DNA from 3 places in the Pseudomonas sp. KU26590 genome. Region 2 is predicted to be linked to each of the others. Evidence: predicted binding sites of a transcription regulator. Region 2 holds the regulator's gene; each other region holds the start of a gene.
What was found. Region 2 encodes FliA, which starts transcription of late flagellar genes. Its sites were predicted from a motif close to CTAAAGTTTNNNNNNNNNNNGCCGNTAA; they were not measured.
Positions count from the first base shown of each region.

Region 1: the regulator FliA is predicted to act here: its motif matches at 5,599-5,626, upstream of OKW98_RS09780 (methyl-accepting chemotaxis protein).
Region 3: the regulator FliA is predicted to act here: its motif matches at 7,505-7,532, upstream of OKW98_RS12890 (methyl-accepting chemotaxis protein).

Region 1 is NZ_CP110644.1:2,159,740-2,170,262, forward strand. Features, by position in the region: gene ilvA (threonine ammonia-lyase, biosynthetic) at 1-710, opposite strand, end outside; gene OKW98_RS09770 (AraC family transcriptional regulator) at 1,478-2,518, opposite strand; gene OKW98_RS09775 (carbon-nitrogen hydrolase family protein) at 2,522-3,673, opposite strand; gene OKW98_RS09780 (methyl-accepting chemotaxis protein) at 3,883-5,523, opposite strand; gene OKW98_RS09785 (NADPH-dependent 2,4-dienoyl-CoA reductase) at 5,807-7,846, shown strand; gene OKW98_RS09790 (1-aminocyclopropane-1-carboxylate deaminase/D-cysteine desulfhydrase) at 7,953-8,969, shown strand; gene OKW98_RS09795 (MFS transporter) at 9,120-10,460, shown strand.
Region 2 is NZ_CP110644.1:2,345,767-2,356,289, forward strand. Features, by position in the region: gene OKW98_RS10480 (anti-sigma factor domain-containing protein) at 1-689, shown strand, start outside; gene flhA (flagellar biosynthesis protein FlhA) at 1,446-3,575, shown strand; gene flhF (flagellar biosynthesis protein FlhF) at 3,587-4,930, shown strand; gene fleN (flagellar synthesis regulator FleN) at 5,049-5,882, shown strand; gene fliA (RNA polymerase sigma factor FliA) at 5,879-6,622, shown strand; gene OKW98_RS10505 (chemotaxis response regulator CheY) at 6,863-7,237, shown strand; gene OKW98_RS10510 (protein phosphatase CheZ) at 7,257-8,045, shown strand; gene OKW98_RS10515 (chemotaxis protein CheA) at 8,190-10,523, shown strand, end outside.
Region 3 is NZ_CP110644.1:2,931,242-2,941,764, forward strand. Features, by position in the region: gene OKW98_RS12855 (EthD domain-containing protein) at 1-568, opposite strand, end outside; gene OKW98_RS12860 (hypothetical protein) at 642-890, opposite strand; gene OKW98_RS12865 (NYN domain-containing protein) at 924-1,718, opposite strand; gene OKW98_RS12870 (2-hydroxyacid dehydrogenase) at 1,837-2,766, opposite strand; gene OKW98_RS12875 (MFS transporter) at 2,717-4,111, opposite strand; gene OKW98_RS12880 (thiol-disulfide oxidoreductase DCC family protein) at 4,336-4,779, opposite strand; gene OKW98_RS12885 (aldo/keto reductase) at 4,776-5,771, opposite strand; gene OKW98_RS12890 (methyl-accepting chemotaxis protein) at 5,838-7,469, opposite strand; gene OKW98_RS12895 (glutathione S-transferase) at 7,631-8,287, opposite strand; gene OKW98_RS12900 (TetR/AcrR family transcriptional regulator) at 8,469-9,044, shown strand; gene OKW98_RS12905 (helix-turn-helix domain-containing protein) at 9,331-9,510, opposite strand; gene OKW98_RS12910 (CaiB/BaiF CoA transferase family protein) at 9,624-10,523, shown strand, end outside.

The sequences.
Region 1 (10,523 bases), 190 kb from region 2:
ATCTGCGCCACCGCGACGCCATCGGCAAACAGCCCGACCTGCTGCAGCACCACGCGCTCGCCGTAGGCCATGGCCTGTTGCAGACAGTTTGAATCGTCCGGCTCGACGCCGATCACCTTGATTTCCGGTCGCAGGTATTTCACGTACGCCGCGATGCCGGCGATCAGCCCGCCGCCGCCCACCGGCACGAAGATCGCATCCAATGGCCCCTGATGCTGACGCAGGATTTCCATCGCTACCGTGCCTTGCCCGGCAATGGTGTCGGGGTCGTCGTAAGGGTGAACGTAGACGTAGCCGTGTTCCTCAACCAGCTTCAGCGAATACGCCAGCGCTTCGGGAAACGAGTCGCCATGCAGCACGACCTTTCCGCCCCGGGAACGCACGCCTTCGACCTTGATCTCCGGCGTGGTCTTCGGCATGACGATGGTCGCTGCCACGTTCAGCGTCTTCGCCGCCAGCGCCAGGCCCTGGGCATGATTACCCGCCGACGCCGTCACCACGCCCCGCGCCAGTTCTTCCGGGCTCAACTGCGCCAGCTTGTTGTACGCGCCGCGAATTTTGAAGGAGTACACCGGCTGCAAGTCTTCGCGCTTGAGCAGCACGTTATTACCCAAACGCGCCGACAGCTGGCGCGCGGCGTGCAGCGGGGTTTCCACGGCGACGTCGTAGACGCGGGAGTTGAGGATCTTTTTGACATAGTGATTGAGCAGGTCGCCCTGAACGGGCGGGTGGGCTGGCAGCTGACTCATCGTGTGGGCCTCGTGGGAAGGCTTGCGATGATCAGGCGGGCGGCGAAAACGGCGAGGGAAGGGCGAATGATCATGTCTGGCTCCTGATGTGGTTTTGGCCCGGGAGACAGAGAGAAAAAACCCGCCTCTAGGGCGGGTTGGGTGCAAACGTCGGCTAACCCGCCATGACTGGAATGGCGGTAATAATTATCTGGCCGAAGAAATGCTGGGGTGCGTTCATGGAGTCGAGACTATTGCGAACATGGCGCAGTCGTCAAGTGGGCCGCTGTCATGGACGCTGCTTTGGCGGAGCAAATCGGCCGCACGGGCAAAAAGCAGGCAAGGCTCAGCAACACCGCCCGAATCATTACCGTCCATAAGGCGAGGCTGAATGGCTTGAATGTAGGAGCGCGCTTGCCCGCGAATGGGGAGGTTCAGGTGGCGTTGATGTCACTGAAATGACGCTTTCGCGGGCAAGCGCGCTCCTACAAGGACCTCAGTGTCGTCGAGTGTTCAACAGGCCTTCATTTTTTGTTCATGAGGGCACTTTAGGGTTGGGCTCGTAGTCAGTGAATCTGCTGTTGAATGATTTAGCGGCACCACAACCCTATCGATCACAAGAACCCGCCACGAGGGCGCAAACATGGACGAGTACCAAGAAGAATTGCTGGAATACCAGGCGTACGAGATGGATCCGCTGGAACCAGCAGAAGACGCCACCGAGTTGTAGGAAAACCCGCGCCTGCCAGTCAGAGCGACTGGCGTTGGCTGCGACGAAACGCACCGGGCGTCTGTTCGGTCCAGCGTTTGAAGGCCCGCTGAAAAGCCTCGGCCGAAGCAAATCCCAACAGATAAGCGATTTCGCCAAAGGCCAGTTCGGTGTCCCGGATGTAGGTCATGGCGAGGTCGCGCCGGGTGTCGTTGAGGATCGCACGAAACTGCGTGCCCTCGTCCGCCAGCTTGCGGCGCAGGGTCCAGGTCGGCAATTTCAGCCGGGCCGCCACTTCTTCGAGATCCGGCTCCCGCCCCCCATTCAACAACGGCCCCAGTAATTGGGTGATGCGCTCACGCAGGCTGCGGGTGCGCGTGAGCTGTTCCAGTTCCCGTTCACACACCTGCAGCAGATGCCGCCAGGTACTCGGCACGTGATCGGGGTTGCGCAGGCCAAGCTGATGCTGGTTGAGGCGCAGCTGATTGACGCTCGCCGCGAAACTCACGGGCTGCTCACAGAGCGCGGCGTATTCAGCGGCGTAGGCGGGGGCATCGAACTCGATCTCCAGGCGTTCAGCCTTTAGCGTCGTCCCGCACAGCGTCGACAGCTGATGCAGCCAGCCGCTGAGAATCGAATCCACCACGAAGCGGTTGTAGTCGTTGTACGGGCTGATGGAATAGAAGCGCAGCCAGGCGCCGTCGCTGTCCTCATGGAGGCTCGACTGGCCGCGATAGTTCGAGCCGTATAGCGGTTCAAAACGAATCAGCGTGCGCGCCGCTTCACGCACGGTCGGCGCCTGGGCGGCGGTGATGCCGGCCAGGCCGGCGTGGCTCAAACGACTGGATTCGCCCATTCGCAAGCCCAGCGCAGGCACGCCGGTCAGCTCGATGGCCGCATGGCCCAGGCGCATGTAGCGCGGGATCGACAGCCGGGCGCCGGCCTCACCCAGTCGCGCGGCATCCAGGGCGTATTGCTGCAGCAGCGGTTGCGGGTCCTTGCCTTCGTTGCGAACAGCGTCGGCCAGGCTGTGGACGAAACCCACGGACAGATCGCCCAGACGCACGCGAGGGGAGGTCATCGATCACAACCACAGATTGATCAGGCGCGCGCCATGACCGGGGCGGACGCCTTTCGGGGCGGCGCTGATGGATTGCTCGGCGATGCTTTGCCCGTCGCGGCTGGCGAAACTGTGACCGGCGCTGCCCTTGTCCCAGAACTGACCGCGCATGAACACGCTGATGCCGGCCTTCGCCGTGCTCGGCGGTGTCAGGGTCAGTCGACGCCAGGCTTCGCCCTGGGTGATCGGCTTGGCACCCAGGTTCAGATGGGCCGCCAGCGCCTTGTGTTTGTCGCTGCGCCAGGGTTGCGACCAGCCGTCCGTGCCGGCGACGTAGGCCGGCACCGCAATCAGCTCGACGCCGCTGGCGTTGAGGCGCGCGTAGTTGTCGGGGTACCAGCTGTCACTGCCGATCAATGTCGCCAACCGGCCGGCCGGGGTGTCGATCACGTTGAGCGGTGCGTCCTTGCCGGGACGGATATAACCCCGCTGATTCCAGCCCGGGAACAACTGACGCTGCGGCTGCCCCAAGGGCTGGCCGTCGGGGCCGAACACCAGGCTGCTGTTATACAGCGCGCCACGACCGATGCGCAGTTCGCCGTTTTCCACCTGCGGGCTGGGCAGCACGATCGAGCCGGCCACCAGGGTCACACCGAATTCCTTCGCCAGCCCGCCAAACACGTTTTGATAATCCTGCGCCATGCTGTGCGCCTTCATGCGCAGGCGTGCGTCCTCGAAGCGGCTGCTGCCCCGCGCGTGAAAAACCGCGTCGATAAACAGCAGCGGGTTGCTGAACGCCAGCCAGTTCATGGCCTCTTCGAAGGTGGTGGCCTCGTAGAACTGGGCTTTTTCGTCCACCGCCAACAGCCAGGTGCCGATGTGCTCCGGCAGCACCACGATGGTTTTATCGTTGAGCAGCCCTTGGTCGCGGGCCTGCACCAGATACGACGCAAGCTTGCGATGCAGGCGTTTGACGCTCGAATAATCGGAAGGGAACAGCTCGGGCTGAATGCCCAGCAGGTTGCCGCGTTCGCCAGGTTGCCCGTCGTTGATCACCAACTGGATGCGCAAGTCCGTCAGGTAATGCCCGACATGACGCTTGCCCGTCCACAGCCCGTAGCTGACGAGAAGCGTCACCAGCACTGCAGCGGTAAGTGAGCCGAGAACTTTGCGCATGAAGAAAGGAGAACTGCCTCTGAAGAAAGCGCGCGGGGCGCCATAACGTTGCCGGAAGGCTACGGCAAAACGGCGATTGGGAGAAGGTTTGCCAACGGCCAGGGCGGCCATTCGGCAAATGGGTTGAAGCGAGGCGGCATCGGTGGCCGCCTGCGGTGTATGGATCAACCGCGATGCCGGCGATTTGCAGGCATCACGGGGGCCGCGATTTACAAGCGGAAGCGGCTGACCAGCGTGTTGAACGACACGGCCAGGCGGGAAAGCTCCTGAGTCGACGCGTTGGTCTGGTGCGCACCGGCCGCGGTCTGGGTCGACAGATCCTGGATGTTCACCAGGTTACGGTCCACCTCGCGCGCGACATTCGCCTGTTCTTCGGAGGCCGTGGCGATGACCATATTACGGTCGTTGATCTGGGCGATGCCTTCGGCGATCTGTTCCAGTGCGCGGCCCGTGGCCTGCGCCAACGCTTGGGTATCGGTGACCAGCGACTGGCTTTTGCCCATCGCCCCCACCGCCTGATCGGCACTGGCCTGCACGCTGTTGATCATGCCTTCGATTTCACCGGTCGAGGCCTGGGTGCGTGCGGCCAAGGCCCGGACTTCGTCGGCGACCACGGCAAAGCCCCGGCCTTGCTCGCCCGCCCGTGCGGCTTCGATCGCAGCGTTCAAGGCCAGCAGGTTGGTTTGTTCAGCGATGCCGCGAATTACGTCCAGCACCTTGCCGATGTCCCGGACTTGCACGGCGAGGTCGCGGACCATGTTGGTCGAAGTGGCAATTTCGGTGGTTGCGCTGTTGATGGCTTCAACCGCGCCACGTGCCTGGTCGCGGCCCTCGCTGGCCTGTTTGCTGGTGGTCCTGGACGCGTCGGACGTGGACACGGCGTTACGTGCCACCTCTTCGACCGCCGAGGTCATTTCAGTGACAGCGGTGGCGGCCTGCTGGATCTCGTCGTTCTGGCGGACCAACCCGCGGCTGCCGTTATCGCTGACGGCGGTCAGCTCTTCTGCGGCAGAGGCCAGTTGACTGGACGCATCGGCAATCTGCTGAATGGTGCTTTTCAGGCTGCCCCGCATTTCGCCCAGCGCCGTCAGCAATTGCCCGGCTTCATCGCGGCCGGTGCTGACAATCTGTTGGGTCAGATCACCGCCGGCAATGCTCCGCGCGCTCGCGACTGCATAGGCGAGAGGACGGCTGATCAGGCGACTTATGAACATGCCCAGCAGAACCGCAGCCAGAAAGGCAATGGCGATGCCGATGTACAGCGCGGTCTTGGCGGATGACTCCGTCTTGGATGCATCCTCGGCGCCTTCGCCGATCTGCCGGTCATTGGACTTAACGATGAGGGTCAATTCATCGAGCACAACGCGGTAGGCCGCCTGCAGATCGCCAAACAATAGGGCGCGGCCGTTATCAAGGTCGCCGGCCTTCACGAGGCCAAGGTATTTCTGAACCATCGCCTGGTAGACCGGCCAGTCCTTTTCCATCTGGTCGCCCGCGGCGCGTTCATCGTCGGCGAGCGGGGTCTTGCGGTATTTGGCAAACGCTTTCTCGCTGTCTAACTGGTTGGCGTTCATCGAGCTCAGCAATTCGTCCTTCACACCCTGGGGCATGCCGGCAGCAGCGGCACTGTATAAGCGGTAAAGGTCACGGTTTTGGCCTACGGCATTGGTTCTGGCGCGGCCGGTGTCCGCAACGGACACCAGGTTATTGCTGAACACCAGCTTCAGGCTGTCCGACAGTTCGGAAACGCCACGGCTTCCGAGCACGCCTACTCCCAGGGTGATGAATGCGCACAGCACGAAGGCTGTGATCAACTTGGTCGAAATTTTTGCATCATTGATCCAGCTCATTGATCGTCCTGCCGAGGTGTTGATAAGAAGGACATTGCTCAGCCATCGCGGCGGTGCGGCAAGGTCGTCATAGGGCTATCGGCGCGAAAGTCCGAGGCTGGAGGGTCGTCCGATGAAAGAGGGTGCATCGCTCGATCATTGATTTGTCACTTCCAGTCATTGAGCAAGGCCGGGCGGCTGTTTACTGTTTGCGCCATGTACAAGGCGCTGGTCCAAGGCCCTGACTGACTCGACGGGCGCCACAGAGCGCTCGCGCCCCGTGATGATGCTCGATGGAGTTTTTATGGCCGCCCCCCACTACCCGCATTTGCTCGCTCCCCTGGATCTGGGTTTCACCACGTTGCGCAACCGTACCCTGATGGGCTCGATGCACACCGGGCTCGAAGAGAAGCCGGGCGGGTTCGAGCGCATGGCGGTGTATTTCGCCGAGCGCGCACGGGGCGGGGTTGGCCTGATGGTCACAGGCGGCATCGCGCCGAACGACGAAGGCGGCGTGTATTCGGGGGCGGCCAAGCTGTCGACGCCGGAAGAGGCGGCCAACCATCGCATTGTCACCCAAGCCGTGCACGAGGCCGGCGGCAAGATCTGCATGCAGATCCTCCACGCCGGGCGTTATGCCTACAGCCCCAAGCAAGTGGCACCGAGCGCCATTCAGGCGCCGATCAACCCTTTCACACCCAAAGCGCTGGACGAAGAGGGCATCGAGAAGCAGATTCAGGATTTCGTCACCTGCGCGACCCTGGCACAGACCGCCGAGTACGACGGCGTAGAAATCATGGGCTCTGAAGGTTATTTCATTAACCAGTTTCTGGTCGCCCACACCAACCATCGCAGCGACCGTTGGGGCGGCAGCTACGAAAACCGCATGCGCCTGCCGGTGGAGATCGTGCGCCGCGTACGTGAAGCCGTCGGCCCCAACTTCATCATCATTTATCGCCTGTCGATGCTCGACCTCATTGAGGGCGGCAGCAGCTGGGAAGAAGTGGTGCAACTGGCCCAGGCCATCGAGCATTCGGGCGCCACGCTGATCAACACCGGCATTGGCTGGCACGAAGCGCGCATTCCGACCATCGCCACCAAGGTGCCGCGCGCTGCGTTCGCCAAAGTGACCGCGAAAATGCGCGGCTCGGTGTCGATCCCGCTGATCACCACCAACCGCATCAATACCCCCGAGGTTGCCGAACAGGTGCTGGCCGAAGGGGACGCCGACATGGTCTCCATGGCGCGCCCGTTTCTCGCCGACCCCGAATTCGTCAACAAGGCCGCGGCGGGTCGCAGCGACGAGATCAACACCTGCATCGGTTGCAATCAGGCGTGTCTGGATCATACCTTCGGCGGCAAGCTCACCAGCTGCCTGGTCAACCCCCGCGCCTGTCATGAAACCGAGCTCAATTACCTGCCGGTCACCCAGGTCCGCAAAATCGCCGTCATCGGTGCCGGTCCTGCAGGCCTTGCTGCCGCAACCGTTGCGGCCGAGCGCGGGCATGAAGTGACGCTGTTCGACTCGGCCGGCGAAATCGGCGGGCAGTTCAACATCGCCAAGCGGATCCCGGGCAAGGAAGAGTTCTTCGAGACCCTGCGCTACTTCGGCCGCAAGCTGCAGACCACCGGCGTAGACCTGCGCCTGAACACCCGCGTCACGGTGGATGACCTGCTCGGCAAAGGCTATGACGAAGTGATTCTTGCCACCGGCATCGCGCCACGAACGCCCGCCATCCCCGGTGTCGACAACCCCAAGGTGCTGAGTTACCTCGACGTCATACTCGGCCGCAAATCGGTTGGCAAGTCCGTCGCCGTGATCGGCGCGGGCGGCATCGGCTTCGACGTGTCGGAATTCCTCGTCCATCAGGGCGTGTCCACCAGCCTGAATCGCGATGCGTTCTGGGACGAGTGGGGCATCGACACGCATCTGGCGGCGCGTGGCGGCGTTGCCGGGATCAAAGCTCATCCCCATGCGCCAGCGCGTCAGGTGTTCCTGTTGCAGCGCAAGGCCACCAAAGTCGGCGACGGTCTGGGTAAAACCACAGGCTGGATTCATCGCACGGGGCTGAAGAACAAACAGGTGCAGATGCTCAACAGCGTGGAATATTTGAAGATCGACGATGCAGGTTTGCACATTCGGATCGGCGCGGAGGGCGAGGAGAAACTGCTGCCGGTGGACAACGTGGTGATCTGCGCCGGGCAGGATCCGTTGCGTGAACTGTATGACGGGTTACAGGCGGCGGGGCATAGCGTGCATCTGATTGGCGGGGCGGATGTGGCGACTGAGCTGGATGCCAAGCGGGCGATTGATCAGGGATCGCGGTTGGCGGCGGGGTTGTAAGTGGATGGGGGCTGACGGTTGGGAATCCCCCTACACAGCCCCCAAAACCTAGAACCCAGAGCGACGAGTGCTAGACTCCTGCACCGTCCATTGCCCGACCGATTTCATGTTCCCTCTCTCATCACCGCTCCCTCCCGCTCCGTTGCAACTCCTCCATTTCGACTGGCTCCAGGCAGCCGGCGTGGAGGCGGCGATCTTGCGGCTGGACCTCGTCGATCCGCTGATCAGCGGCAATAAATGGTTCAAGCTCAAGCACCATCTGGCGGCGGCTGAGCGGGTCGGGGCGCGGGGCGTCATCAGTCTCGGCGGGGCGCATTCCAATCACCTTCACGCGCTGGCGGCGGCGGGCAAGCGCTTCGGTTTTGCCACGGTCGGGCTGATGCGCGGGCATATAGTCGAGACGCCGACGGTGCTTGATCTCCAGGCTTTCGGGATGGAGCTGCACTGGCTGGGTTACGCCGGTTATCGCGCGCGGCATGACGCGGATTTCTGGGTGCCGTGGCGCGAGCGTTATCCGCATCTATTTCCGGTGCCTGAAGGCGGCGGCGGGCTCGACGGCGCGGAGGGCTGCGCTGAAATCGTTCAGCAGGCGCGCAGTCAGCTCGGTCAACTGGGATGGAAGGATTACGACGCCTGGTGGCTGGCGTGCGGCACCGGCACCACACTTGCCGGACTGATGCTGGCGGAGGCGGGGCAGCATGAGGTGATCGGCGCGATGGCGGTGCCTGACGGTCATGGGGTTGAGGGCAATGTAGAGGACATTCTTGAAGCTTTCGCGAGCAAGCTCGCTCCCACAGGTCCTGCGTCGTCCCTGGGCATACTGAATCAACCACTGACAGGCTTGGACGTGGGAGTAAACCGAAAAAAACTTCAGGCTTACCGCTTGCTCGATAGCAGCCGTGGCGGCTTCGCGAAGACCGATTCCGCGTTGCTCGATTTCATCGCGCGCCATGAGGCTGAATCCGGTATCCCCCTCGAACCGCTGTACACCGGCAAGGCATTGCTTGCGCTGCACGAAGAGGTGATCGCGGGCCGGATCGCCGAAGGCACGCGGCTGATTTTTCTGCACACCGGGGGATTGCAGGGCAGACGGACCTTCGAATCCGCGCTGGCACACCGCTGACGCCTAAGCGCGCCTCCACGCACTGGCACGAATCCTGCGGCCCACAGCCTCCGACAGGTCGGTCCTGAGTACGTCGGCGGCAGTTCTGGAGTCGGACGGGCAGGGCGCTGTGCCGATAATCGGATCTTTCCCACGCGCGCCGAGGTTTCCATGACCACTCCCGTCCTTGAGCAGGTTGATCCTGCCACCCTGAGAAAAGTCATTGTGGCGGCCGCCATCGGCAATTTCGTCGAATGGTTCGACTTCGCGGTGTATGGCTTTCTGGCCACGACCATCGCCCAGCAGTTCTTCCCCAGCGGCGATGCCAGCGCGGCGTTATTGAAAACCTTCGCGGTGTTCGCCGTGGCCTTCGCGTTTCGGCCCCTCGGCGGTGTGTTCTTCGGCATGCTGGGCGACCGCATCGGCCGCAAGCGCACGCTGGCGTTCACCATTTTGTTGATGGCCGGGGCGACGACGATCATCGGTCTGTTGCCGACCTACGCGGCAATCGGCGTGATGGCGCCCGTGTTGCTCACCCTTATCCGCTGCGCTCAAGGCTTTTCCGCCGGGGGTGAATACGCGGGGGCATGCGCTTACTTGATGGAACACGCGCCACGCACGCAGCGGGCGTGGTATGGCAGCTTCGTGCCGGTGTCGACCTTTTCGGCGTTCGCGGCAGCGGCGATTATTGCCTACGCGCTGGAAGCCACTTTGAGCGTTGAGGCCATGGGCAGTTGGGGCTGGCGGCTGCCGTTTCTGATCGCCGCGCCGTTGGGGCTGGTCGGGTTGTACCTGCGCTGGAAACTGGACGAAACCCCGGCGTTTCAGGCGGTCAAGCAGGAACACGCGGTTGCCCATTCGCCACTCAAGGAAACCCTGCGCAACCATGGCGCGGCGATATGCTGCCTAGGCGCGTTCGTGTCGCTGACGGCGCTGTCGTTCTACATGTTCACCACGTACTTCGCGACGTACTTGCAGGTGGCGGGCGGGCTGAGCCGTGCGACCGCATTGCTGGTGTCGTTGATTGCCTTGCTGTTCGCCGCGGCGATCTGTCCGGTGGCCGGGGCGTTTTCCGACAAGGTCGGGCGACGCAAGACGGTGCTCAGCACCTGTGTCCTGCTGATTGTGGTGGTGTATCCGTCGTTTTTGATGGCCAGTTCCGGTTCGTTTGTGGCGTCGATCGTCGGCGTGATGTTGCTGGCGATTGGCGCCGTCCTCTGCGGTGTGGTCACGGCGGCGCTGTTGTCGGAGACCTTTCCTACGCGTACCCGTTACACCGCTTCGGCGATCACCTACAACATGGCGTACACGATCTTCGGCGGAACCGCGCCGCTGATGGCGACCTGGCTGATCGGCGCGACGGGCAGCAACCTGGCGCCGGCGTTTTACCTGATCGTGATTGCGCTGCTGGCGCTGGCGGGCGGGCTGGCGTTGCCGGAGACGTCGAAAGTGTCGCTGCATGAGGTGGAAGGTTCGTTGACGGCGCGGGGGAGATTGCAGACGGCGGTCTGACTGGCGGCGGTGCTCTATGCTCGCGTAGATGCCGGAATATCTGCTGGAGTTTCGGCGGATCGC
Region 2 (10,523 bases):
CACTGGCCAGCGAATACGTATTGGGTACGTTACCGGCCGAGCAACGACTCGACGTGCAAAACCGCCTCGCCACGGATGCCGATTTGCGCGCGGCGGTGGACGCATGGGAAGCGCGCCTGCTCGCCTTGACCGAACTCGCCGAACCACAAGCCCCAAGCCCGCGGCTGTGGGGACGGATCGAGCGCAGCATGGAAAGCCAGGCACGCCGAGCCCCCCGAGCAACGCCTGCTGTTGAACGGCATTCGTGGTGGGATGTGCTTGCGCTGTGGCGCGGACTGGCCGGCGCAGGCTTGGTGGCGACACTGCTGCTGGGCTCGATGCTCCTGACCCGAACTGCCCCGGTGAACCCCACGACGTATCTGGTGGTGCTGGTCGCCCCACAGAACCAGGCCCCTGGGTGGGTCATCCAGGCCAGCAACCCGGAAGAAATCCAGCTGATCCCCCTGGGCGCCACCCAAGTCCCGACCGACAAAGCCCTCCAATTCTGGACCAAGGCTGACGGCTGGCAGGGCCCCGTGTCCCTGGGCCTGGTCAAACCCGGCCAGACCCTCTCCATCCCCGTAAACAAACTGCCGCCGCTGCAAGCCAACCAACTCTTCGAACTCACCCTCGAAAACCCCAACGGCTCCCCGACCGGCAAGCCTACCGGCCCGATTCAGTTCATCGGGCGCGCTGTGAAAGTGATCTGAACCGGCTGGACGCGGAGCGTCTAGGGCGGCATTCCCACGCAGAGCGTGGGAACGATCAGCGGTGCGCGACGCCAGATTTGCGCCGTGACACCTGACGCCTTCCCGGCTAAAGCCGGTCCCCCAAAAAGCAGCGCGTGCATTCAGGGGGAACGATCGGGTTTGCAGAGCGTGCCAGCGAACCCAGGGTGTCAGGGAATTGAAATGCAGCCGAACCACCGCGTTCGCGGGCAAGCGCGCTCCTACAGGGGAATGCATTCAGCCAGTAAAACCGCGTGCAGTCAGTGGGACCGGGTTTAGCCGGGAAGCTTTTGCTTTTGATCTCCGAACACAAAAAGTCCAGACACCACAAAACGCGACTTGGGTGCAGGCTGAACGCAGACGACGCGCAGTGGGCCGAGCCGCATGGATGCGGCGAGAGCGCCGTTGCGGACATGGATGTCCGTTCGGCGCGGGCCCACGGAGCGTCGTCGGAGTGAGGGTACTCCGACGAAGGAGGAGCCCAACCAGGAGCAGGCACCCTTGGTTACTTGGGGTGCTTTTCCAAGTAACTCGCCGAAGGCGAAACCGAGGCCGTTAGGCCGACGCTCTTGATCTTGATCCCCACCGCAGCAATGCAAAACCGTCGGACGACCACAAATCTTAATACTGGCACTCTGATATTTTACCCCAATCCCAAATGTTGGACCCCTTCTTGCAATAACCCCGATACAACGCTTCGGCGTCAAAAGATTGATTTAACGCGCAGGTGCCCAAACGGTGGAACGCTCACAACTCATCTCCCACGCCAGAACCGGATTGATCGGCCTGGGCCGTGGACAACTTGGCGTACCGCTGCTGCTCCTCGTCATGCTCGCCATGATGATGCTGCCCATGCCGCCGTTCCTGCTGGACGTCTTCTTCACCTTCAACATCGCCCTCTCCATCGTCGTCCTGCTCGTCTGTATCTACGCCCTGCGGCCCCTCGACTTCTCCGTATTCCCGACCATCCTCCTCGTCGCCACCCTGCTGCGACTGGCACTCAACGTCGCCTCCACCCGCGTCGTCATGCTCCACGGCCAGGACGGCCACGCCGCCGCCGGTAAAGTCATCCAGGCCTTCGGTGAAGTCGTCATCGGCGGCAACTACGTCGTCGGTGTCGTCGTCTTCGCCATCCTCATGATCATCAACTTCGTCGTGGTGACCAAAGGTGCCGGCCGCATCTCCGAGGTGAGCGCGCGCTTCACCCTCGACGCCATGCCCGGCAAACAAATGGCCATCGACGCCGACCTCAACGCCGGCCTCATCGACCAGCCCGAAGCCAAACGCCGTCGCCTCGAAGTCGCCCAGGAGGCCGAGTTCTACGGCTCCATGGACGGTGCCAGCAAGTTCGTCCGCGGTGACGCCATCGCCGGCCTGCTGATCCTCTTCATCAACCTTATCGGCGGCGTCCTGGTCGGCGTCCTGCAGCACAGCATGAGCTTCGGCGACGCCGCCAAGGTCTATGCACTGCTGACCATCGGTGACGGTTTGGTGGCGCAATTGCCATCCCTGCTGCTGTCCACCGCTGCCGCGATCATGGTGACCCGTGCGTCCGGTTCGGAAGAAATGGGCAAACTGGTTGGCCGCCAGATGTTCGCCTCCCACAAGGCGCTCGCGGTTTCGGCCGGGATCATGATCGTCATGGGCCTGGTCCCGGGCATGCCGCACTTCTCCTTCATCAGCCTCGGTCTGGTGGCTGCCGGCGGCGCCTACCTGCTGTGGAAGAAACAGAACCAGGTCAAGCTCGCGGCGGTGCAAGAGGTCAAGCGTCAGCAAGAGCTGCTGCCATCGCCGACCCGTGCGCAGGAATCCAAGGAGCTGGGCTGGGACGACGTCACCCCGATCGACATGATCGGTCTGGAAGTCGGTTACCGCCTGATTCCGCTGGTGGACCGCAACCAGGGTGGTCAGTTGCTGGCGCGGATCAAGGGTGTGCGCAAGAAGCTCTCCCAGGAGCTGGGCTTCCTCATGCCGACCGTGCACATCCGCGACAACCTCGACCTGGCGCCCAGCGCCTATCGCCTGACGCTGATGGGCGTGACCCTGGCCGAAGCCGAGATCTACCCGGACCGCGAACTGGCCATCAACCCCGGCCAGGTATTTGGCAGCCTCAACGGCATCACTGCCAAAGACCCGGCGTTTGGTCTGGAGGCCGTGTGGATCGAAATCAGCCAGCGTGCCCAGGCGCAATCCCTCGGTTACACCGTGGTGGACGCCAGTACCGTGGTGGCGACCCACTTGAACCAGATTCTCTACAAGCACTCTCATGAGCTGATCGGCCACGAGGAAGTCCAGCAATTGATGACCCTGCTGGCCAAGGGATCGCCAAAACTGGCAGAAGAACTGGTACCGGGCGTGCTGTCGCTGTCGGCCCTGCTGAAGGTGCTACAGGCGCTGCTGTCCGAACAGGTGCCGGTTCGCGACATCCGTTCCATCGCCGAAGCCATCGCCAACAACGCTGCGCGTAGTCAAGATACTGCCGCGCTGGTGGCTGCCGTACGGGTCGGATTGTCCCGCGCAATCGTCCAAAGCATTGTCGGCATTGAGCCGGAGCTGCCTGTGATCACCCTTGAGCCAAGGTTGGAACAGATATTGCTAAATAGTCTGCAGAAGGCAGGTCAGGGTCAGGAAGAAGGCGTTCTCCTCGAACCGAGCATGGCTGAGAAACTTCAGCGCTCGTTGATCGAAGCGGCGCAGCGTCAGGAGATGCAGGGGCAGCCGGTTATTTTGTTGGTCGCAGGTCCGGTTCGCGCCATGTTGTCCCGCTTTGGACGGTTGGCTGTACCGAATATGCATGTTTTGGCTTACCAGGAAATTCCTGACAATAAGCAAGTCACCATCGTAGCGACTGTCGGGCCTAACGGCTGAGGTAGTGAGTCATGCAAGTTAAGCGTTTTTTCGCCGCCGATATGCGACAAGCCATGAAACTGGTTCGCGATGAGCTGGGCGCTGAAGCTGCCATCATCGGGAACCGGCGGATCGCCGGCGGCGTGGAACTGACCGCCGCCCTGGATTACAAGTTGTCTGCGCTGGCCCCGCGTGTACCGAACATCGAACTCGAAGAAGAGCTGCGCAAGACCCAGTCGCGCATCGTCACCGCTCAGGCTGAGCTGACCCATCGCAGCGAGCTGGACACTGTTGCCAATCGCCAGTTGTTCGCTGGCCTGGCGATGGATGACAGCAAGCAGATCGAACCGACCCTGGAAGAACCGTTTCGCCCGTCGATCCACGCCGCTGTGGCCGCTGAACGTGCCGAGCGCAAGGCTGAGCCGGCGGTGGGCGATCGTGCCTACGAAGCGATGCGCTCCGAATTGAACGGTCTGCGCGAACTGCTGGAAGTCCAGCTGGGCTCGCTGGCCTGGAACCAGCTGCAAGGCAGCCGTCCGCAGCAGGCCAACCTGTGGCGCCGTCTGCAACGCGTCGGCCTCTCCGGCCCGCTGTCCCGCGATCTGCTGGCGATGGTCCCGGAATCCAGTGATCAGGCCCACACCTGGCGCATGCTGCTGGCCCATCTGGCCCGCATGATTGCCACGCCTGACGTCGAGCCACTGGAAGAGGGCGGTGTGATTGCCATGGTCGGCCCTGCCGGCATGGGCAAAACCACCACGCTGGCTAAACTGGCGGCCCGATATGTGTTGAAATACGGCGCGCAAAATATCGCGCTGGTGAGCATGGACAGTTTCCGCATTGGCGCTCAGGAACAGCTGAAAACCCTGGGTCGGATCCTCAATGTACCGGTCACCCACGTCGACCCGGGCCAGTCCCTGGCACAGGCGCTGGAGCCGCTGTTGCGCAAGCGCGTGGTGTTGATCGACACCGCCGGCCTGCAAGCCAGCGATCCGGCCCTGCGTCTGCAACTGGAAACCCTCGCCGGGCGTGGCATCAAGGCGCGCAACTACCTGGTGCTGGCGACAACCAGCCAGAAGCAGGTGCTGTCAGCGGCTTATCACAGTTATAAACGTTGCGGCCTGGCCGGGTGCATCCTGACCAAGCTCGACGAAACGGCCAGCCTGGGCGAAGTGCTCAGCCTGGCCGTGACACACGAACTGCCTGTGGCCTATCTCACTGATGGCCCACGGATACCGGATGATCTGCATTTGCCGCGTCGGCACCAATTGGTGAGCCGGGCAGTCAGCGTGCAGATGCAGGAGGAGCCTAGCGAGGAAGCGATGGCGGATATGTTTGCGGATCTTTATCACAGCACCGGCAAGCGCGCGGGCTAGGTATAGAAAATGACAGTGGAATTTTCCTGCATCGATGGTCTGCCAGGCATTGTTCAGGCACTGAACGTGCAGCCCGACATGTGGCTTAGGTCTAAGCAAGACAAGGTAAACAATTAACATGGGCAGCATGCATCCCGTACAGGTTATCGCGGTAACCGGTGGCAAAGGTGGCGTAGGCAAGACCAACGTTTCAGTGAATCTTTCACTGGCACTGGCCGAGCTGGGACGTCGCGTCATGCTGCTGGACGCCGATCTGGGTCTGGCCAACGTCGACGTATTATTGGGACTGACCCCCAAACGCACCCTGGCTGACGTCATCGAGGGGCGGTGCGAACTGCGCGATGTCCTGCTGCAGGGCCCGGGCGGCGTACGCATCGTGCCGGCGGCATCGGGCACCCAGAGCATGGTCCACCTGACCCCGGCGCAGCATGCCGGGTTGATTCAGGCGTTCAGTGACATCGGCGACAACCTCGATGTGCTGGTCATCGATACCGCCGCCGGCATCGGCGAGTCGGTGGTGAGCTTCGTCCGCGCCGCCCAGGAAGTGCTGCTGGTGGTGTGCGACGAGCCCACGTCGATCACCGACGCCTACGCCCTGATCAAACTGCTCAACCGCGATTACGGCATGAACCGCTTCCGCGTCCTGGCCAACATGGCCCAGAGCCCGCAGGAAGGGCGCAACCTCTTCGCCAAGCTGACGAAAGTCACCGACCGTTTTCTCGACGTGGCCCTGCAATATGTAGGCGCTGTGCCGTACGACGAATGCGTACGCAAGGCCGTGCAGAAACAGCGCGCCGTGTACGAAGCGTTTCCGCGTTCCAAATGTGCGTTGGCGTTCAAGGCCATCGCGCAGAAAGTCGACACCTGGCCGCTCCCGGCGAACCCGCGCGGCCATCTGGAATTTTTCGTAGAACGCCTCGTGCATCACACCAGCGCAGGGCCCGTCTCATGACAGCAAGTGGCTATCGCATGTACAGCAAATCGTCCAAAGACTCCCAGTATGAGCTGATCGAGCGGTATGCCCCGCTGGTCAAACGAATCGCCTACCACTTGCTGGCGCGTCTGCCGGCCAGCGTGCAGGTCGAGGACTTGATCCAGGCGGGCATGATTGGCTTGCTCGAAGTCTCGACCAAATACGACTCCACCAAAGGGGCCAGTTTCGAGACGTACGCGGGTATTCGTATCCGTGGCGCGATGCTCGACGAAGTGCGCAAGGGGGATTGGGCACCGCGCTCGGTCCACCGCAACACGCGCATGGTCAGCGACGCAATTCGTGCAATCGAAGCGAAAACCGGTCGTGACGCTAAAGATCACGAGGTTGCTGCCGAACTTGAAATGAGTCTCGACGATTACTACGGGATTTTGAACGATACCCTGGGCAGCCGCCTGTTCAGTTTCGACGACCTGTTGCAGGACGGCGAACACGAAGGGCTGCACGAGGACGGCGCGAGCCAGTCCCTCGAACCGTCGCGGGATCTGGAAGACGAGCGCTTCCAGGCTGCGCTGGCCGAGGCCATTGCCAACTTGCCCGAACGTGAACGCCTGGTGTTGTCGCTGTACTACGACGAAGAGCTGAACCTCAAGGAAATCGGTGAGGTCCTGGGGGTCAGCGAGTCGCGGGTCAGCCAGCTGCACAGCCAATGCGCGGCGCGTTTGCGCGGTCGTCTTGGCGAGTGGCGCGCACGTTCATGAATGAGGCGCAGGCTGCGAGGCCTGCGCGTTGCGTGTAAGACCGGCTGTGCAAGACGTGAGCGGGAAGTAAAGAGACACGGCAGGAGTCGGTCGAACCGGGTCGTAGAGGATCCGGTTTCGCTGCGCTTGTCCCCGTCGATTAAAACCCCTCTTCATGTTCGGCACAGCCGGTATTGATTGAACGCGCGTTCAGGTGCTGAACGCGTTAAAGACTGCTTGGAGGTCGAATTGGACAAGAACATGAAAATCCTCATCGTTGATGACTTCTCAACGATGCGGCGGATCATAAAAAACCTGTTGCGTGACCTTGGGTTCACCAACACGGCCGAAGCAGATGACGGACTCACCGCATTGCCGATGCTGCAAAGCGGCGCCTTTGACTTCCTCGTCACTGACTGGAACATGCCTGGCATGTCCGGCATCGACTTGTTGCGTCAGGTGCGTGCCGACGAGCGTCTGCGCAGTCTGCCGGTGCTGATGGTCACTGCCGAAGCCAAGCGCGAGCAGATCATCGAAGCCGCTCAGGCCGGTGTGAACGGCTACGTGGTAAAGCCGTTCACGGCGCAAGTGCTCAAAGAGAAAATCGAAAAGATCTTCGAGCGCGTCAATAGCTGATGTCCGCTGCGAGGGCGCTATGGATTCCAAAGATTCGACAATGGGTGACTTTGAGTCAACCCTGAAGAAACACGCACAAGAGCTGGTCGCGAGCCTTGAAAAAGGCAAGTTCGGCGACGCCGTGCAACTGATCCATGAGCTTAACCAGACCCGCGACCGCGGCCTGTATCAGGAAGTCGGCAAACTGACGCGCGAGCTGCACAGCGCGATCGTCAACTTCCAGATCGACCCGAACATGCCGCAGGCCGAGGAGGTCTCTCAGATCACCGACGCCACCGAGCGGCTGTCGTACGTGGTCAGGCTGACTGAAAACGCGGCCAACCGGACCATGGACCTGGTGGAGCTGAGCACGCCGTTGATGCACGGGCTCACGGATGACGCCAAGTCGTTGAGCGCCGACTGGGGACGCTTCATGCGCCGAGAGATCAGCGCTGAAGAGTTTCGTGATCTGGCACGCCGCGTCGATGTGTTCCTGACCCGCAGCGAAAAGGAGACCACCGAAGTCTCCGCGCACCTGAATGACATTCTGCTGGCTCAGGATTACCAGGACCTCACCGGTCAGGTGATCAAGCGCGTGACCACGCTGGTCACCGAAGTCGAGCGCAACCTGCTCAAGCTGGTGCTCATGGCGAGCCAGGTGGACCGCTTCGCGGGCATCGAGCACGACCAGGAAGTGTTCCGTCAGGAAAAAGAACAAGAAAAACTTCACTCCAAGGGTGAAGGTCCGCAGATTCATGCCGATAAACGTGAAGACGTTGTATCCGGACAGGATGATGTTGACGATCTGCTATCCAGCCTCGGATTCTGATTCGGTCATTCTTATTCGGACTTCAGGTTTTCTGTGAAAGTGGCTGCTGGGCCCGCGCGCCAATGCTTCGACGAGAGCAATGCGCGCAGGCCCTCAGTGCAGCCTCCGGATCGGTTTGACGGTTAATTTTAGGAGCACCCCCCAATGAGCTTCGGCGCCGATGAAGAAATCCTTCAGGATTTTCTGGTAGAGGCCGGCGAGATTCTCGAGCTGTTGTCAGAGCAGTTGGTCGAGCTGGAAAGCCGACCTGACGATGCGGACCTGCTCAATGCAATTTTTCGCGGTTTTCACACTGTAAAAGGGGGCGCCGGCTTCCTCCAGCTCAACGAGCTGGTTGAATGCTGTCACATCGCCGAGAACGTGTTCGACATCCTGCGCAAGGGTGAACGCCGCGTCGACTCGGAGCTCATGGACGTGGTGCTCGAAGCACTCGACACCGTCAACAGCATGTTCGGTCAAGTGCGCGAGCGTTCCAGCGTCACCCCGGCCACGCCTGAATTGCTCGCCGCGCTGGCTCGCCTGGCCGAGCCGGCATCGGCAGAAGAGATCGCTGCGGCACCGGTGGTTGAAGAGCCGGTTGCTGAAGCGCCTTCCGAAGACATCACCGATCTTGAATTCGAACAGCTTCTGGATTCGCTGAACGCCGTCAAGGCGCAAGCGGCAGGCGCTCCTGCGCCGGCTGCGTCTGCACCAGTAGCCGCGGCAACTGTTGCAGCCTCACCGGCGGCAGCGGTTTCCGCTGCACCGGCCGGCACTGCGGCCAGCGATGAAATCACCGACGACGAATTCGAATCACTCCTCGATCAGCTGCATGGCAAAGGGCAGTTCGCCGTCGATGCCGTGCAACCGCCGGCGGCTGCGACGCCGTCTGCCGCACCGGCCAGTGACGAAATCACTGACGACGAATTCGAGTCGCTGCTGGACCAGTTGCATGGCAAAGGCTCGTTCTCGTCGGATGCCGTTGGCGCTGCTGCTCCTGGCGCTGCGGCTCCTGCTGCCCCTGCACCTGCCGCACCGGTTGCGCCCGCTGCCCCGTCGAAAGCCGCTGCCCCGGACGAAATCACCGACAACGAATTCGAAGACTTGCTGGATCAGTTGCACGGCAAAGGCAAGTTCGAACCTGCAGTCGCTGCCGCCGCACCTGCTGCCGCGCCTGCTGCACCGGCCAAGAAGCCCGAGCCTGTCAAAGCCGAACCGGTAAAAGCAACGCCTGCTGCGGCGGTTCCGGCCAAAGCCGCTCCTGCCGCTGCCGCTGCCGCTGCCGCTGCCGCTGCCGCTGCCGCTGCCGCTGCCGCTGCCGCTGCCGCTGCCGCTGCCGCTGCCCCTGCCGCTGCCCCTGCACCGGCTCGTGCTGCTGCTCCCGCGCCTAGCGAAAAACCGCCGTCTGAAGCGGAAACCACCGTGCGCGTCGACACCGCGCGGCTGGACGAGATCATGAACATGGTCGGCGAACTGGTGCTGGTGCGTAACCGCCTGGTGCGCCTGGGCGCCAACAGCGCCGACGAAGCCATGTCCAAGGCCGTGTCCAACCTAGACGTGGTCACCGCTGACCTGCAGACCGCGGTCATGAAGACCCGCATGCAGCCGATCAAGAAAGTGTTCGGTCGCTTCCCGCGACTGGTTCGCGATCTGGCACGTCAGCTGAAGAAAGAAATCAGCCTTGAACTGGTGGGTGAAGAAACCGACCTGGACAAAAACCTCGTCGAGGCCCTGGCCGACCCGCTGGTCCACTTGGTGCGCAACGCGGTCGATCACGGTATCGAGTCGCCGGAAGAGCGGGAAGCGTCGGGCAAGCCCCGCAACGGTCGTGTGATTCTGGCGGCCGAACAGGAAGGCGATCACATCCTGCTGTCGATTTCCGATGACGGCAAAGGCATGGACCCTGCGGTTCTGCGTGCGATCGCGGTCAAGCGTGGTGTGATGGACAAGGATGCAGCGGATCGCCTCAGCGACACCGACTGCTACAACCTGATCTTCGCGCCGGGCTTCTCGACCAAAACCGAGATTTCCGATGTGTCCGGGCGTGGCGTGGGCATGGACGTGGTGAAAACCAAGATCGCCCAGCTCAACGGCTCGATCAGCATCGATTCCACCAAAGGCCTGGGTTCGAAGATCATCATCAAGGTGCCGCTGACCCTGGCGATCATGCCGACGCTGATGGTCATGCTCGGCAACCAGGCCTTCGCGTTCCCGCTGGTCAACGTCAACGAGATCTTCCACCTGGACCTGTCGACCACCAACGTCGTCGACGGTCAGGAAGTGGTCATCGTCCGCGACAAGGCGCTGCCACTGTTCTACCTCAAGCGCTGGCTGGTCAGCTCGGCGGCTCACGAGGAGCAGCGCGAAGGCCACGTGGTGATTCTGTCGGTGGGCACGCAACGCATCGGCTTCGTGGTTGATCAGTTGGTCGGTCAGGAAGAAGTGGTGATCAAGCCGCTGGGCAAAATGCTGCAAGGCACGCCGGGCATGTCGGGCGCC
Region 3 (10,523 bases), 590 kb from region 2:
CGACGTTCGGCGCGGGCGGGTGCTGGCCGTCGTTTTCGAAAGGCTCGCACAGGTGCAGACAGACTTTGACCACCCCTTCAGCGCCTGCCAACAGTGGCCCCAGATTCGACTTCAAGTACGCCTGCAACTGCGGCAGTGATTCGCGCGGGCTGAAGTGCACGTGAATGCGGTCGAAGGTGTCGGTGCCGTTGAAGCGCTCATCCGCCAGCGAATTGGTCAGTGTCAGCGAGCCCTGAGGCAGCGCGTAGGCGAGGGTCTCGTCGAACATGTTCTGTTCGTCCGAGAACAGAATCGGGCTGGCGTCCTGAAACTGCTTCTGGTCGGCGGCAGATTCGAAACCGATCTCCACGCCACCGTCCAGTTCGTAATCCTGAATCTCACTGATCCCTTCGGCCAGCGGCCAGAGGTGAGCATCCTGCTGCCGGGAAAAGTGGTGCTGGATGTACAAGCCAAGGCCCGGAAGCCGCGAGCACAGCGGGCCGTGGACGTCGCGCCAGTAATGGGCGAACACGTCATGGGGCACGCGTTCTCGACGCTTTACGGTGGTGTAGCTGTTGATCTCGATCATGGGGCACCTGTCAGTCGGGAAATGTTCAGTCGTAGTGATCGGATGCAGGTGCCGCTGCAGGGTTCAACGCGTTTTACCGGACGTCATCCCTCGCCGCTTGGGTGACGCGAATATCCGTCAGACCGAGCTGGCCGGCCTGTTCGATGATTTCATCCGGCAGCGCGTCGGCGTTGGGCATCATCAAGCTGTTTTCGCTGTCGCCGAAATGCAGCTCAAGCAGGTGCATTGCGGCGTCGCTCACGGACAGCTCCGGCTGATTCAGGTCGAAGTGATGATTGCGGGGTTCAGCGTTGAAGCGGTAATCGACTGAGTAAATGGGCATGCAGGGCTCCATAAATGAAAAACGCTGATCGGTTTATTTGCCGTTTTGTTTGTGCCTGACGTACATCACCGCCGTGCCACTGGAGGCGGGCCTGGCCTGCAGCTCGAAGGCTTGGGGGTAGCCCTTGATCAGGTCGCTGAGCTTTTTATAGCCGTGGGTGCGGGGGTCGAACTCCGGTCGCAGCTTGGTGATGTTGGTGCCGAGGGCGCCGAGCTGCACCCAGCCGTCTTCGTCGGCGATGTCGTCGAGGATTTTTGCGATGAAACTGATAGGCGCTTTAGGCCGTTTCGGGGTTTCAGCCGCTGCGGGTCTTGTCACGTCTGACTGCGCCGGGGCGTCGAGGGTCTGCTCCACGCTGGCGGCGGCAATCACCTCCTCGCGGAGCAATTCGATGTAGATGAATTTGTCGCAGGCCGCCACGAACGGGCGGGGCGTTTTCTCTTCACCGAAGCCAATCACGGTCAGGCCTTCTTCGCGCAATCGCGACGCCAGGCGGGTGAAGTCGCTGTCGCTGGAGACAAGGCAAAAGCCGTCGAAGCGCCGCGTGTACAGCAGGTCCATGGCGTCGATGATCAGCGAGCTGTCGGTGGCGTTCTTGCCTTTGGTGTAGGCGAATTGCTGGATGGGCTGGATCGAGTGGTCGAGCAGGACCTTCTTCCAGCCGCCGAGCTGCGGCCCGGTCCAGTCGCCGTAGATGCGCTTGACGCTGGCGACGCCATATTTGGCGATCTCTTCGAACAAGCCTTCGACGATGGCGGCGGGGGCGTTGTCCGCATCAATCAGAACGGCGAGGTGCTTTTGAGCGTGGCTGGCGGTATGCGTGGCCATGGATCTTCCTTGAGAAGGGAAAGCCACACCATACCTGCAAACCCTCACTGCAAACAGGCAACCAATCCCGTCTTCCGCAGCTCGGTCGCTCGTTCAGCGAGCCACGGGCGACGTCGGGTTATTCCGGCACGGGCGTGGGCAAGTCTGCGCCGCTGTGCCAGGCGTTGAGGTTGGCCATGACCAGATCGGACATCGCCTGCCGGGTGTCCCATGTGGCGCTGGCCATGTGCGGGGTGAGCAAGACGTTGTCCAGATGCAGAAGCGTGGTTGCGGGGTGCGGCTCGTTTTCGTAGACGTCCAGCGCCGCGCCGGCCAGACGGCCTTCGGCAAGGGCCTGGGCGAGGGCGTTTTCATCGACCACGCTGCCCCGGCCGACGTTGATCAGATAGCCCTTCGGCCCCAGCGCCTCCAGCACGTTCGCGTCCACCAGATGATGGGTGCCAGAGCCGCCGCCGACCGCGACGACGAGAAAATCCACCGCTGCGGCCAGTTCAAGCGCCGACGCGTAATAAGTGAACCCGACGTCCTGCGGCCGGCGCCCGGTGTAGGCGATCGACATGTCGAAGCCCTGGGCCCGGCGGGCGATGGCGGTACCGATGCGGCCAAGACCAATGATGCCCAGGCGCGCCCGGCTGACCTTGCGGCTGAAGGCGATAGGCCCGTTTGCCCAGGCGCCCGAACGGGTGAAGCGGTCGGCGACGCGAAGGTTGCGCGCGATGCCCAGCATCAAGGCCATGGCGAAATCCGCCACGTCTTCGGTGAGCACATCGGGGGTGTGGGTGACGCGGATGCCACGCTCCCGCGCCGCTGCCACATCGACGCCGTCGTAACCCACGCCGAACACGACGATCACTTCCAGCGCTGGCAGGCTGTCGATCAACTGACGGCTGACCGTAGATTCGCCGTTGGCGACCATGGCACGGATGTCAGCGGTCGAGTCGTCGACGCCGGTGCCGTTTTGATCGGCTTCCACCACCTCGTAGGTGGCGTTCAGCGCGTCATCGAGCATGGCCGGCAAGCGGGCGATTTTCAGGAGCCTTGGCTTCATCTAAACCTCTTGGAACAGGAGCAGCGGCGGGAGCCGTTGCAGTGGCTGTGACAGGCGCTGCACGGGGCGCGCGGGCCAGGAACAGTCCCAACACGCCGCCGGCGAGCAAGGCTGCGGAGACCAGCAGCAGGGCGTAGTCGTAGCTTTGCGTGGCGTCCTTGATCCAGCCCATGACAGGTGGCAGGCCAAGGCCGGCGATGTTGGCAATGGAGTTGATCAGCGCGATGGACGCCGCGGCGGCAGCGCCTGACAGGTATTCGGTAGTGGTCGCCCAGAACACCGGCGTGGCGGCCCAGTTCAGACCGACCGCCAGCACCAGCAAGGCGTACGCCAGCCACGGGTTGCTGGTCCACACGGCCAGCGCCAGCAGCACACCGGCGGCCATGAGCGGTAGCGCCAGGTGCCAGCCGCGTTCGCCGTTGCGGTCGGAATGGGTGCCGTTGAAATAAATGAACACGCAGGCAAACAGGAAGGGCAGCGCCGACATGACGCTGACGGTGAACGACTCCTGGCCGGACACCGACTTGACGATCAGCGGCAGGAACAGCGTGATGCCAATGGTGCCAAACGCCTGCAACAGCCAGAACAGGCTCAGCAGCCAGACCTGACGGCTGCGAAAGGCGGTCTGCCAGGCCGCATGGTGGGAAATCGGCGAGTTCGCTTGTTCAGCCGCGATGGTGCGGCTGAGCCATTCCTTCTGATCGGCGTGCAGCCAGTGGGTGGTCTGCGGCGAATCCGGCAGGTAGCGCAACACGACGACACCGAGGATCACCGCTGGCAGGCCTTCCAGCAGAAACAGCCAGCGCCACCCGCTCACACCGAAATAGCCGTCCAGGTGCAGAAACGCGCCCGACAGCGGCAGGCCGATCACCGAGGCCAGCGCGGCGCCGATGTAGAAGAACGACATGGCCCTGGCCCGATCAGTCTTTGGGTACCACTGCGACAGGTAATAAATGATCCCCGGCGTAAAACCGGCCTCGGCGGCGCCCAGCAGCAGGCGCATGCCATACAGCTGATTGGCGCTCTGCACAAACGCCATGCCCGCTGCGACGATGCCCCAGGTGATCATGATCCGCGCAATCCAGCGCCGCGCGCCGACCCGCGTGAGAATGACGCTGCTCGGGACTTCAAGAAGAATGTAGGTCAGAAAGAACAGCCCCACGCCGATGCCGTACATGCGGGCAGTCAGGCCCAGCTCGGCATTCATCTGCAACGCGGCGACGGAAATGTTCGACTTGTCGATGTACGCGACCATGTACAGCAGCATCAGGAAGGGGATCAACTTGAGGTTGAGGCGCTTCATGGTGCTGGCGTGCAGGCCCGAATCCAGAAATGGCGAGGGCATGGGATTTCCTGTTGTTCTTATAAGGATGAGGAGCGACGACGTTCCACCATAGACGACATATCCTGATACCTCAATATGTGATTAGCCGTCCCATATAGTGGGATTTAATGGTGTGGGAGTGACGCAATCTTTCTGAGCGTTCGACGGGCTTCTGACAGAAAGCCTGATCACGAAGACGCCATTTCACCCGCTGAAGATTTAGTGCATTTACACACTCATAGCCGCTACTTCAGGGCGTTCTTGTTCAAGAAGCGATCTCGATGATCCGCGGCGGGCAAGTGGCAGGCGTCATAACGCCCAAACAGCTGGTAGCGGTTCAGGGCGATCTTGTCGTACAGCCAGTCACGCAAAACCCTCGGGAAAGCCCGCGCCATGAGCAGCCAGTGCCACCGTGCGGGCAGGTGGGCGAGGATCTTGAACATCGCGTCCGAACGGACATAAAAGCGGTCGTTTTCCACCAGCACGATGGTATTGAACTGATCCTGGGGCAATCCCGCCCATTTCAGCAGCGCCTGACCCTCGGGCGACTGTACGGCCGCCAGCGTCAGACGGTGCTCGTGGTCCTGGCCGATGATGAAGGTCGCCCAGCCATTGCACAGCTTGCAGGTACCGTCGAACAACACGACGGCCCGGCCCGTGGCAAGCCCGGAGCTGCCATCGGGCTTCACGCGAAGCCCGTTACAGCGTGGGGAACGTAGGGCGCTTCAAGGCGTTTCACTTCGTCGTCGCTGAGCACCAGATCCAGCGCCGCGATCGCATCGTCCAGATGGTGCGGCTTGGACGCCCCGACAATCGGCGCCGACACGCCACGCTGGGCCAACACCCACGCCAGCGCGACCTGGGCCATGGGCACGCCGCGCTCACTGGCAATCTTTTCCACCACATCAATGACGCGGCCGTCTTCCGCTTCCGTGGCCTCGTAAAACGACTGCCCGGAGATGTCGGTCTTGGTGCGTTCGGTTTGCTGGCCGTGTGGCCGTGTCAGCCTGCCACGGGCCATCGGGCTCCATGGCATCAGGCCGACGCCCTGATCCAGGCACAACGGAATCATCTCGCGCTGTTCTTCGCGATACACCAGATTGAGGTAGTTCTGCATGGACACGAAGCGGCTCCAGCCATGGGCGGCCGCGACCTGCTGAGCCTTGGCGAACTGCCAGGCGAACATCGACGACGCGCCAATGTAGCGCGCCTTGCCGGCCCGGACCACGTCGTGCAGCGCCTCCATGGTTTCCTCGATGGGGGTGTGATAATCCCAGCGATGGATCTGGTACAGGTCGACGTAATCGGTGCCCAGCCGCGTCAGGCTGGCATCGATGTTGGCCATGATGGCTTTTCTCGACAGCCCTTGTTCGTTGGGTCGCTTGGAGCCTTCCCACATATTGGCCGGAAAAAACACCTTGGTCGCGATGACGGTTTCTTCGCGGCGGGTGAATGCCTTCAGCAGTTTGCCGACGATGATTTCCGAGGTGCCCGCCGAGTAGCTGTTGGCCGTGTCGAAGAAGTTGATGCCTTGCTCGACGGCGTGCTTGATGATCGGCCGGCTGGCGTTTTCATCCAGCGTCCACGGGTGCGTGCCGGCGTCCGGGTCGCCAAACGTCATGCACCCCAGACACAACTTCGACACGTCCAGCCCCGTGGAACCCAGCTTCACGAACTTCATGCATTCACCTCCGAAATCGGTTGATGCCCAAACAAGCGGCTCAGAGGTGCGATCCCTCGCGTCCGATTAAGTTCTGAATTGCATCACCAGACCGTTCAGGCCCACCGCCAGTTGCGACAGCTCGTTGCTCGCCGCCGAGGTCTGATGGGCGCCGGCAGACGTCTGCAGCGACAGGTCGCGGATGCTGGTCAGGTTGCGATCGACTTCCCGGGCGACCTGGGCCTGTTCTTCCGTGGCCGTCGCGATGCTGACGTTGCGTTCATTGATCAGCACGATGGCGGTTTTGATTTCCGCGAGGGCGCGACCGGCCGCACCTGCGACGTCCAGACTGACCCGCGCGCGCTCGCTGCTCTGGCCCATGGCCGTGACCGCCTTGTGGGTGCCACCCTGAATCGAGTCGATCATCTTTTCGATCTCGGCGGTGGACTGTTGGGTGCGGTGCGCCAGGGCGCGGACTTCGTCGGCTACTACCGCGAAACCACGTCCGGCTTCGCCAGCGCGGGCGGCTTCGATGGCCGCGTTGAGGGCGAGCAGGTTGGTCTGATCGGCGATGCCGCGAATCACGTCCAGCACGCCGCTGATGTTCTGCACCTGGCCGGCCAGCCCGTTGATCTCATCCGCGGTGGTGCCGACCGATTGGTGCAGCTCGTTGATCGCCGAAATGGTTTCGTTGACCCGCAGGCGGCCCTGTTCCGCCGAGTCGCTGGAATCCCGCGCCGCCGTGGAGGCGAGAGAGGCGTTGTGTGCGACTTCTTCCACCGCTGCGCTCATCTGGTTGATGGCGGTGGCGGCCTGATTGATTTCGTCGTTCTGACGCTGAACCCCGCGCAGGGATTCTTCGGTCACGGCGGTCATTTCTTCCGAGGTCGAGGCCAGTTGATTGGACGAGTGGCCGAGCTCCGAGAGGGTGTGGCGCAGGTTCTGCTGCATCACGGACAGCGCTTGCAGCAAGCGGCCCGGCTCATCGGAACCGTCGACCTGAATAGGCTTGCTCAGGTCGTTGGCGGCGATGTTTTCCGCGACGGCCAGGGCTTTGGCGATCGGCGCCACCAGGCTGCGAGTAAACAACGCGGCCAGGGCGAGGGTGGCGGCCAGCGCCACCACGATGGCGGCAATGATGACATTGCGGGCCTGATCGTAACTTTCATCTGCCGCGACATCCGAATCCTGCATTTTCTGTTTGGCCAGGTCGGCGATGGTCGCGATGTCCTTGGTGAGCGCGTCTGCCGCGCGGGTTTGTTCGCCAGAGGGTTCAGTCAACGAAACGACGATGTCGTCACGCTTCTGCTTCACGGCGTCCAGAAAACGCGCATGCACGGCGAGATAGGCCTGCAGGTCGCGCGCCATATCGGCATAGGCACTCAGGCCACGCTCGGAGATGAGCAATGATTTCAGGCCCTGCACGTCTTTCTCAAGGTCGGTGCGACCCTGACTGACCCGCTTCATGGCCGCGTCGTTGCTGGCGGCGCTTTGTGCTGCGCGCAGGCTGGTGTTGCCCAGGCGAATGGTCAGCAGGTCATTTTTGATGTCGGCGATGGCGAGGAGGGTGGGGAGTACGTTGTCCTGCAGGGCGTCCCTGGCGTCTTTGAGCTTAGAGGCTTGCATCAGCGAGAACAGTCCGACGGCGGAGATCAATACGGCAAAAAAGCCGAAGCAGATCAGGGAGCGGGGGGCGATGTTAAGGCGTCGGAGGTTCATGTCGAGGGCTGTCCATAGATAAAGGGATCACCTTGTTATCGACATGAACCGGTTCAGCTTGATGACAGATTGTCCTCTTTTTGGCAGAAATGCAGTGCGAATGTGCTGTTTTGGATGGATCGCGGTTGCCGTAGCCGTGTTCGGATGGCAACCGCAGCATTTCAGCCTTGGGGCCCGCCGGCTGCGACCATGGCCCGCCAGGTCTGGATGCTCGGACGTTCATTCATCCGTGCGTGCCAGGCCAGCAGCGCCTCACAGTCTGCCGGCACCGCGAGCTCCACCAGCGAGGCGAAGATCATCCCGCCGAAGACTGCGATGTCGGCCATCGAAAACGAGTCCCCGGCTACGAACGGCTGCATCTTCAGCACACTGTCGAAATAGCGCATGCCCCGTACGGCCTTGTCGCACATGCGGTTGCCCCATTCGGCGTTCTGGTACAGCTCGACGTCAGGCCCCAGGCCAGGCGTGCCGTGATGGAAATACGTGCTGACCGCGTCGAGAAACTCGATCTCCGCGCGTTTGGTCATCATGTGAATGCGGCCTTTTTCCACAGGCGTTGCGCCGGTGAGCTCGGGGCTGCCCACGAGGGCGTCAAGGTACTGGGTAATGGCGGTGCACTCGGCGATCAGCGTGCCGTCTTGCAGTTCAAGCACGGGGAGCGTGCCGGAGTAATTGATGTCGAGAAACTCGGGTTTCTTGTGCTCGCCATTCCACAGGTTCACTGATACGAATTCGATTCGCGGCAGCAGGTTTTTCTCTGCCAGGGCGATGCGGACCCGGGCCGGGTAAGGGCCATTGAACCAGTCGTAAATGGTCATCATGGGAATTGCGGAGGTGTCGGACTGCGGTATAGAAGCGTTCATAATGTGTCTACCTGTCAGTTGGTAGGCAAACTTTGGGCGCATTAGAGGACGCTGTCAATCCCTACCTGTCAATTGGCAGGTTGAGATCTTTAGGCGTAGCATGCGGGCCATCTATCGACCCTTCGAGGAATTCAGCGTGAGCGAAAATGCGCGCGAGGCCATTCTGGCCGCTGCGAAAACGGCAGCGCAGTTGCACGGGTACAGCGGCATCAATTTCCGCAGCATCGGCGAGACGGTCGGCATCAAGAACGCCAGCATCTACTACCACTTCCCGAGCAAGGCCGAGCTGGGCGCTGCGGTGGCGGCGCGTTATTGGCAGGACACTGCCAAGGCGCTTGACGCAATACGCGAGGCGAATCCCGACCCGCTGCGCTGCCTGGCGCTGTATTCGTCGATCTTTCGCACCTCGCTGGAAAACGGCAACCGACTGTGCCTGTCCAGCTTCATGGCTGCAGAGCACGAAGACCTGCCGGAAGAAATCCGCCGCGAGGTAAAAGCCTATGCCGATGCCAGCGTGGCCTGGCTGGCGGACAGGCTGATGGAGGCGGGGTTGGGCAGCGTCGAGCACTGCCAACGCCGCGCACTGGCGATTTACACCGCCGTGGCCGGGGCGCAGCTGATTGCCCGGACCCGATCCGACATCGAACTGTTTGATGCGCTGATTCAGGACTACCGTGACGCCGGGCTGATCCCGACGGACCTGAAAGGGTAGTGCTGCACTGACACAGCGCGCATTCAGTAGGACCGGCTTTAGCCGGGAAGGCGTCGGGCGTCACACCGCAAGATTGATGGTGTCTGCGCTGGCCACTTCCCGGCTGAAGCCGGTCCCACTGACGCCGCGCGTATCGATAGTGGGACCGGCTTTAGACGGGAAGGCGTCGGGCGTCACACCGCAAGATTGATGGTGTCTGCGCTGGCCACTTCCCGGCAAAAGGCGGTCCCACTGACACCGCGCGTATCGACAGTGGGACCGGCTTTAGCCGGGAAGACGTCGGACGTCACACCGGAAAATGGAGGGTGCACACGCGGGCCGCTTCCCGTTCGAGTGCCGCAAGGCGCTGGCTGGCCGCCGATACGGTCATGTGCGCGTCGCGGGCCGCCTTGGTGAGGTTCTGACTGTCGGCCGCGAGCACCAGCAACCGAAGTGAGGCGAGGCCGAGTTGCAGCAGGTTGAGCATGGGGGGCCTTCGAGGGTTTCCGTTGCGGAAAGGGTAGTGGAAATCATTGAAATTCTCACGAGGGCGGTTTAAGAGGATGATCCCGACATCCCTTCCAACAATAAGGAATCCCCATGAGCCTGCCGCTGGATGGCATCAAGGTCATCGAGATGGGCCAACTGATCGCCGGGCCTTTCGCCGCGAAGATCCTCGCGGACTTCGGCGCTGAGGTGATCAAGATTGAGCCGCCGACCACCGGCGACCCCTTGCGCAAATGGCGCCTGCTGCACAACGGCACGTCGGTCTGGTGGGCCGCGCAGTCACGCAATAAGCAGTCGGTGACCCTTGATCTGCGTCAGGCCGAGGCTCACGACGTGGTCAAGCGGCTGGTCAAAGACGCCGACATCCTGATCGAAAATTTTCGCCCCGGCACCCTGGAAAAATGGGGTTTGGGCTGGGATACCCTGAGCGCCATCAACCCGGGCCTGATCATGTTGCGGGTATCGGGCTACGGCCAGTCCGGGCCTTACCGAGACCTGCCGGGCTTCGGCGTGATCGGCGAAGCCATGGGCGGTTTGCGGCACCTGTCCGGTGAACCCGGTCGAACGCCGGTGCGCGTCGGCGTGTCCATCGGCGATTCGCTGTCGGCCCTGCATGGCGTGATCGGCGTGCTGCTGGCGCTGCGTCACCGCGAACAGCATCAAGGCGCTGGTCAGCAGGTGGATGTCGCGCTGTACGAATCGGTGTTCAACATGATGGAGAGCCTGATCCCCGAACATTCGGTGTTCGGCGCCGTGCGCGAACCCGCTGGCAGCAGCCTGCCGGGCATCGCGCCCAGCAATGCCTACCGTTGCCAGGACGGAAAGTACGCGCTCATCGCCGGCAATGGCGACAGCATCTACAAGCGCCTCATGGAAAAAATCGAGCGCCCGGACCTGGCCAATGACCCGGCGCTTGAGCACAACGACGGCCGGGTGCGGCATGTCGCGCGCATCGATGCGGCGATCTCCACCTGGACCGCCGAGCGAGGGCTA